2 regions of the Micromonospora humida genome follow, and region 1 is predicted to be linked to the other one. Evidence: predicted binding sites of a transcription regulator. Region 1 holds the regulator's gene; the other holds the start of a gene.

What was found. Region 1 encodes HspR, which represses chaperone genes until heat shock. Its sites were predicted from a motif close to TTGAGTNNNNNNNACTCAA; they were not measured.
Region 2: lon (endopeptidase La) is a predicted target of HspR. The motif match lies at 1,689-1,707, and genes of this name have one in related genera.

What each region holds. Positions count from the first base shown of each region.
Region 1 covers NZ_JAFEUC010000022.1:85,425-88,832, forward strand. The annotation lists gene JQX11_RS31105 (cation:proton antiporter) at 1-601, shown strand, start outside; gene JQX11_RS31110 (hypothetical protein) at 778-1,209, shown strand; gene JQX11_RS31115 (hypothetical protein) at 1,301-1,510, opposite strand; gene JQX11_RS31120 (heat shock protein transcriptional repressor HspR) at 1,758-2,201, opposite strand; gene dnaJ (molecular chaperone DnaJ) at 2,230-3,408, opposite strand, start outside.
Region 2 covers NZ_JAFEUC010000001.1:35,319-38,726, forward strand. The annotation lists gene lon (endopeptidase La) at 1-1,665, opposite strand, end outside; gene JQX11_RS00155 (histone-like nucleoid-structuring protein Lsr2) at 1,909-2,256, shown strand; gene JQX11_RS00160 (hypothetical protein) at 2,474-3,408, opposite strand, start outside.

The DNA.
Region 1 (3,408 bases):
CGGCCACCTGATCTCCGCCGCCCTGTCGGCGAAGGACCCGGAGGCGCTGCTGCTCGGGGTGCTCGGCCTGACCCTGCTGGTCGCCGGGATCGCCGCCCGGCTCCAGGTCTCCGCCGCCGTCGGGGCGTTCCTGGTCGGCATCGCCCTGTCCGGGCCGGTGGCGCACCACGCCACCGAACTGCTCTCCCCGCTGCGGGACCTCTTCGCCGCCGTCTTCTTCGTCTTCTTCGGCCTGGTCACCGACCCCCGGGACATGCCGCCGGTGCTGCTGCCCGCGATCGCGCTGGCCGTGGTCACCATGGGGACGAAGCTGGTCACCGGCTACCTGGCGGCCCGCCGGGCCGGGATCGCCGAGCCAGGCCGGTGGCGGGCCGGTTTCGCCCTGATGCCCCGCGGTGAGTTCTCCATCGTCATCGCCGGTCTCGCGGTCGCCGCCGGCACCGTCGAACCCAAGCTGGCCGCGCTCGCCACGGCGTACGTGCTGATCACCGTGATCACCGGTCCGATGCTCGCCCGGCTGCCCGACATGCGCTGGTTCAAGCAGCGGGTGCGGCGGAGGATCGCCGCCCGCCAGGCCCGGCCGGTACCGGCCACGGACTGAGTTTCGCCTGGCCAGGTCGACCGCGCGGATCGGCCTGGCCAGGGCATCCGTTGCCGAATTGCTTCCCGGCAGGTCTTCCGCCGGCCGGGTGACGGCGGCTAGCGTTGCGCCCCAGCAGGCCAGGGTCTCGCGGGCGGACGGAGGCATCCCGCGGGCGTGAGCGGGAAGGTTGCCGGGTGAGCGCGCACGGTCCGACGTTCCGCGGCTTCGCCAACCCCGTCGACCCGTCACCGGCGGAGTTGCGGGCCTGGGCGTACCAACCCGACTCGGTGCCGTTGACCTCGCTGCCCCAGGACTGGGACCTGCTGGTGGCGGGTGACCACCTGGTGCTCACCCTCTTCGAGCTGGCCCGGGACCCGGCCTGCCCGGCCCGCCGCTTCGCCCTGCACTGCCTCTACATCTACGCCGCCGACGGCATCCGGACGAAGTTCCGCGCCCACCCCCGGCGTCGGTTCCGCAGGCTGGTGGAGCAGGCCGAGCGCGACGGCGACGAGTTGGTGCGCAACTGGGCGCACAACAGCCGGATGCTGCTGGCCCGGCAGGAACTCTTCACCTACCACGACTGGTGCGAGGGCGGCCTGGTCCGGGACAACCGCCGCCTCGGCTGACGTCGCGGTCGGGCCGGAGCCGCCCCAGCACGTCCGGACGGCGAACGGGCCGGGACCCCCCGTGGGTCCCGGCCCGCACGTCGGCGGATCGTCAGCGTTGCGATCCGCCCTGGTCGCCGCGTTTCGGCTCGGCCTGCCCCCGGTTCGCCCTGCGGGCGTTCCGGTCGGCGAACCTGCCGTCCTTCACGGTGTCGGAGAACGTGCCCCGGGTGACCCGGTCGAACTTCTCCCGGACGTTCTCGGCCACCTGGTCGAGCCGCTCCTCCGCCTGCCGGGCCACCTTCTTCGCCGATTCCGCCACGGTTCCCCCCGCTGTCGGAGTCCGGATTGGTCCGCTTGCGCCTGATTCACAGGTTAACGGGACAGCCCTGCTCCCGGCGGGGGAATGCCTGAACCCCGCCGGTCAGCGTCCCGTCTCGGGGAGATTCACTCCAGATACGCCGAATAGCGGCATCCCGTCGAGGGGATGCCGCTATTCGCGCCCAGAAGTGTTGATCATGCCGGTCGGGTGCGGCGAGGGCACCGGACCACCCGACCAGAGGTGTCGATCATGTGGGGCCGGTGCGGCGGGGACGCCAGACCACCAGCGCCGTCGAGGTGCGGCTGGTCGGCACCAGGTCGCCCCGGGAGAAGCCGCTGGCCAGCGTCTCCAGCTCGGCGATCCGCCGGTACGCGGCGTCCAGCTCCGCCTCCAGCCGGGCCACCCGCTGCTGGGCCTGCTCCACCAGGCGTTCCAGCCCGATGATCCGCTTCACCCCGGCCAGGTTGACGCCCTCGTCCTGGCTGAGCCGCTGCACCTCGCGCAGCAGGACGACGTCCCGCACGCTGTACCGTCGACCGCCACCGGCCGCCCGGCCGGCCTGCACCAGGCCGAGCCGGTCGTACTGGCGCAGCGTCTGCGGGTGCATGCCCGCCATCCGTGCCGCAACCGAGATCATCAGCACCTTGGCCTCGTAGGCAGGGTCACCCGAACCGACGAACCCGTCCGACATCCCACTCACCTCCGCACCCGTCCACCGGTCAACCGACCCGACGCACCCGCGCGTCGAGATGTTCCCGGGCGGCCGGCGGCGTCGCCCCGGCGAACGACTCCAGCGCCGCCCGCGCCTCGTCCGACACCGTCGCCGGCACCACCACATCCAGCGTGACCAGCAGGTCGCCGGCCCGCCCGTCCCGTCGTACGACACCCTTGCCGCGGGCCCGCAGCACCCGCCCGGACGGGGTGCCCGGCGGGACGCGCAGGGTCACCGCGCCGTCCAGCGTGGGTACCCGCAGGTCGGTGCCGAGCACCGCCTCGGCGAAGGTGATCGGCACGGCCAGCGTCAGGTCGTCACCGGTACGCCCGAACAGGTCGTCCGGCCGGACCTTCACCTGCACGAACAGGTCACCCGCCGGCCCACCGCGCTGCCCCGGCTCGCCCCGCCCGGCCAGCCTGATCCGCTGGCCGTCGGCCACCCCGGCGGGGAACCGGACGTTGAGCGTGCGGGCCTTGGTGACCCCGCCGGTGCCCTGGCACTCGGGGCACTTCTCCTCGACGACCGTCCCGACGCCCTGGCAGTTGCGGCACGGCTCGGAGAAGCTGAACGACCCCTGGTCCCGGGTGGTCACCCCGGCACCGTGACAGACCGGGCAGGCGGTCGGCTGGGTACCCGGCTTCGCGCCGTTGCCGTGGCAGGTGTCGCAGACCCCGGGGGCGCGCAACGTCAACGGCAGGGTGACGCCCCGGACGGCGTCGCCGAAGTCGAGCGCGACCTCGGCCTCCACGTCCCGGCCCCGGGCCGGTCCACGCGCCCGGGTCGGGCCGGCGCCACCACCGCCGGAGAAGATCGAACTGAACAGGTCGGTGAAGCCGCCACCACCGAACCGGTTGTCCCCGCCCCCACCGCCGCCGAACAGGTCGGAGACGTCGAACGGGACCCCGCCGGGCTGACCCGGGCCGCGGGCGCCCCGCCGGAACGCGCCCGAGCCGAACAGCGAGCGCATCTCGTCGTACTCGCGGCGTTTGGCGTCGTCGCCGAGCACCGCGTACGCCTCGGAGACGCCCTTGAACCGTTCCTCGGCCTTCGGGTCACCGGGGTTGTGGTCCGGGTGCGACTCCCGGGCCAGTTTCCGGTACGACTTCTTGATCTCGTCCGAGGAGGCGGACTTCTCCACGCCCAACGTGGCGTAGAAGTCCTTCTCGATCCAGTCCTTGGAACT
Region 2 (3,408 bases), on a different contig from region 1:
GGTCGGGTCGGTGGCCAGGGCCACGGCGACCTTGCGCAGGATCTTCGCCAGGGCCCGTTCGAGCTGCCGGACGCCCGCCTCGCGGGTGTACTCACCGGCGATCAACGCCAGCACCTCGTCGGTGACGGTCACCTCGCCATCGGTCAGGCCGGCCCGCTGGAGCTGCCGGGGCAGCAGGTGGTCGCGGGCGATGGCGACCTTCTCGTCCTCGGTGTACCCGTCCAGGGTGACCAGCTCCATCCGGTCCAGCAACGGGCCGGGGATGGTCTCCACCACGTTGGCGGTGGCCAGGAAGAGCACGTCGGACAGGTCGAGGTCGACTTCGAGGTAGTGGTCGCGGAAGGTGTGGTTCTGGGCCGGGTCGAGCACCTCCAGCAGGGCGGCGGCCGGATCCCCGGCGTACCCGACGGCGAGCTTGTCGACCTCGTCGAGGAGCACCACCGGGTTCATCGAGCCGGCCTCGCGCAGCGCGCGGACGATCCGGCCGGGCAGCGCGCCGACGTAGGTGCGCCGGTGGCCGCGGATCTCGGCCTCGTCACGGACGCCGCCGAGGGAGACCCGGACGAAGTTGCGGCCGAGGGCACGGGCGACCGACTCGCCCAGGCTGGTCTTGCCGACTCCGGGCGGGCCGGCGAGGGCGAGCACCGCGCCGGAGCCGCGGCCACCGACCACCCCGAGGTTGCGCTCGGCCCGCCGGTTGCGCACCGCCAGGTATTCCAGGATGCGGTCCTTGACGTCGGCCAGGCCGGCGTGGTCGGCGTCGAGCACCGCCCGCGCCGCCGTCAGGTCGGTGTTGTCCTCGGTACGCGTGCTCCACGGCATCTCCAGCACCGTGTCCAGCCAGGTGCGGATCCAGCCCGCCTCGGGCGAGGCGTCGCTGGCCCGCTCCAGCTTGCCGACCTCGCGCAGCGCCGCCTCGCGGACCTTGTCCGGCAGGTCGGCGGACTCCACCCGGGAGCGGTAGTCGGCGGAGCCGTCCGGCTCGTCCTCGCCGAGTTCCTTGCGGATCGCGGCGAGCTGCTGGCGGAGCAGGAACTCCCGTTGGGACTTCTCCAGCCCCTCCCGGACGTCGCTGTTGATCTGCTCGGTGACCTCCTGCTCGGCCAGGTGGTCCTTCACCCAGCCGACGAGCAGTTCCAGCCGGGCGGTGACGTCCTGGGCGGCGAGCAGTTCGGTCTTCTGCGCCAGGCTGAGCCAGGGCGCGTAGCCGGCCGCGTCGGCCAGTTCGGACAGGTCGGTCATCCGCTCCATCGCGTCGATGACCTGCCAGGCGCCCCGCTGCTGGAGCACGGAGGTCATCAGGGCGCGGTACTCGCGGGCCAGGTCGCGGGCGCGGCCGGCGGGGGCGGGTTCGTCGATCCGGGTGGCCTCCACCCAGAGGGCCGCGCCGGGTCCGGGGACGCCGGAGCCGATCCGGGCGCGGGCGAGGCCACGCACCACGGCGGCGGGCTCACCGTCGGGAAGGCGGCCCACCTTCTCGATGGTGGCGATCGTGCCGACGGGGCCGTACTCGCCGTCGATGCGGGGGACGGCGAGCAGGGTCTTGTCGCCGCTGGCCCGGGCGGCGTCGACGGCGGCCTGGGTGGTCGGGTCGAGGGTCACCGGGATGACCATGCCGGGCAGCAGGACGACGTCGGTCAGGGGAAGTACCGGAAGGGTTGCCATCGAGCACCTGCCATCACTTGAGGTTGAGCGTGTCTCACTCAAGTCACAAACCGTGCCCTATGTTCCGACGTGTGACTCAGGACACATCCCAGCCGTACCGCCACCGCCGGCCAGCATTGGCCGCACCCGGATTTCCCAGGATTGGCGCGACCCGCCAAATGAAAGGGAGGCATATTGTTGCGGATTTGCCGTCAGATACGTCAAACTCTTAGCACACCCCGATCACCACAGGGAGTAATGGCGATGGCAAGGAAAGTAATCACCGTTCTGACCGACGACCTCGACGGCGGAAAGGCCGATCGGACCGTCGAGTTCAGCCTGGATGGGGCGGCGTACACCATCGACCTCTCCGACGAGAACGCGGGGGTGCTGCGCAAGGCGCTCGACGCCTACATCACCGCTGGCCGTCGAATGGGCCGAGGTGCCGTCGAGGCCGGTCGCCCCGCCCGGCGCCCCGCCCGGCCCGGCGTCTCGGGAATGGATCGCGAGCAGAACCGCGCCATCCGGGAATGGGCGACCAAGAACGGACACGAAATCTCCGAGCGCGGGCGCATCCCGGTCTCGGTCGTGGAGGCGTGGAAGAACCGCTGACAGCGGGCCGGATCACGAACGGGCACGCCGGGGTCACGCTGGGATATCAGCGTGACCCCGGCGTTTTTGCCGTGTCCACAATTTCCATCCGACGACCCCGCACCGAAAACATCCGCCGGTACGCTGTCCGCCCGCCGCACGCACCCGGGGCGGGCACGCAACGACTGCGGGCCACCCCGGGAATTCCCGGGGTGGCCCGCAGTCGTTGCCGCTCGGGTCAGTTGACCCGGATGCGCACCACGTCGAAGGCGGGGGTCTGGTTGGCCCGCTCCATCATCGGCACCCGGTGCGAGCCGTCGCCGGCCCAGACCGCGCACTGCGCCGTACCCGACTGCGGCAGGCCCGGGATCTGGATGGTCACGTCGTCGGCCTGGTTGCCGCCCTTGCCGTCCTCGGTGGCGACGAAGAACGCCGGCACGTCCTGCGGGTTCGAGGGCGCCTGGTTGGTGTTCTGGAGCATCCGGCAGGCGGTGTGGAAGTGACCGCGGGTCAGGCCCTGACCGTTGAGCACCGAACTCTCCAGGTAGTAGCCGCCCTGGCCGGCCGCCAGGAACCGGTCACGGACCAGGTTTCGGGTGGAGACCTTCAGGGTGAACGCCTGGTTGCGCTGTACCTGGTTGGGGAACTGGGTGATCAGCAGCGACGGGTTGTTGGCCGCCGCGCCCACCTCGCCGAACGCGGTGCTGACGCACCGGTTGCCGTTCTGGAAGCCGTCGTGCGCCTGCAACCGGCTGTTGGCGCAGTCCTTGGCCAGCACGCCCAGCGCGTTGCCGTTGTTGCCGTTGTTACCGCCGTTGTTGTTCTGGCCGCCGTTGTTGCCGTTCTGGCCGCCGTTGTTCCCGTTGTTGCCGTTCTGGCCGCCGTTGTTGCCGTTCTGACCACCGTTGTTGCCGCCGTTGTTGGCCGCCACCTGGCAGCCGGCGAGCTGCTCCAGGCCCTGCGGGCGCTGGGCGAAGCGGCCGATCGCGGTGGCGATCCGGTTCAGCGCCGACCGGCGCTTGTCGGCCAGCGGGCCGAGGATGGCGTTGTCGATGAACGCCTTGCCGTTGCGCCCCTCGGCCGCCAACCGCTTGTTGGCGTCGTCGATCTGGGTCTTGAGCAGGGCGAGTTCCTTGTCCACCTCGGCCTTGGCCTGGGCCGGGATCTGCGGCA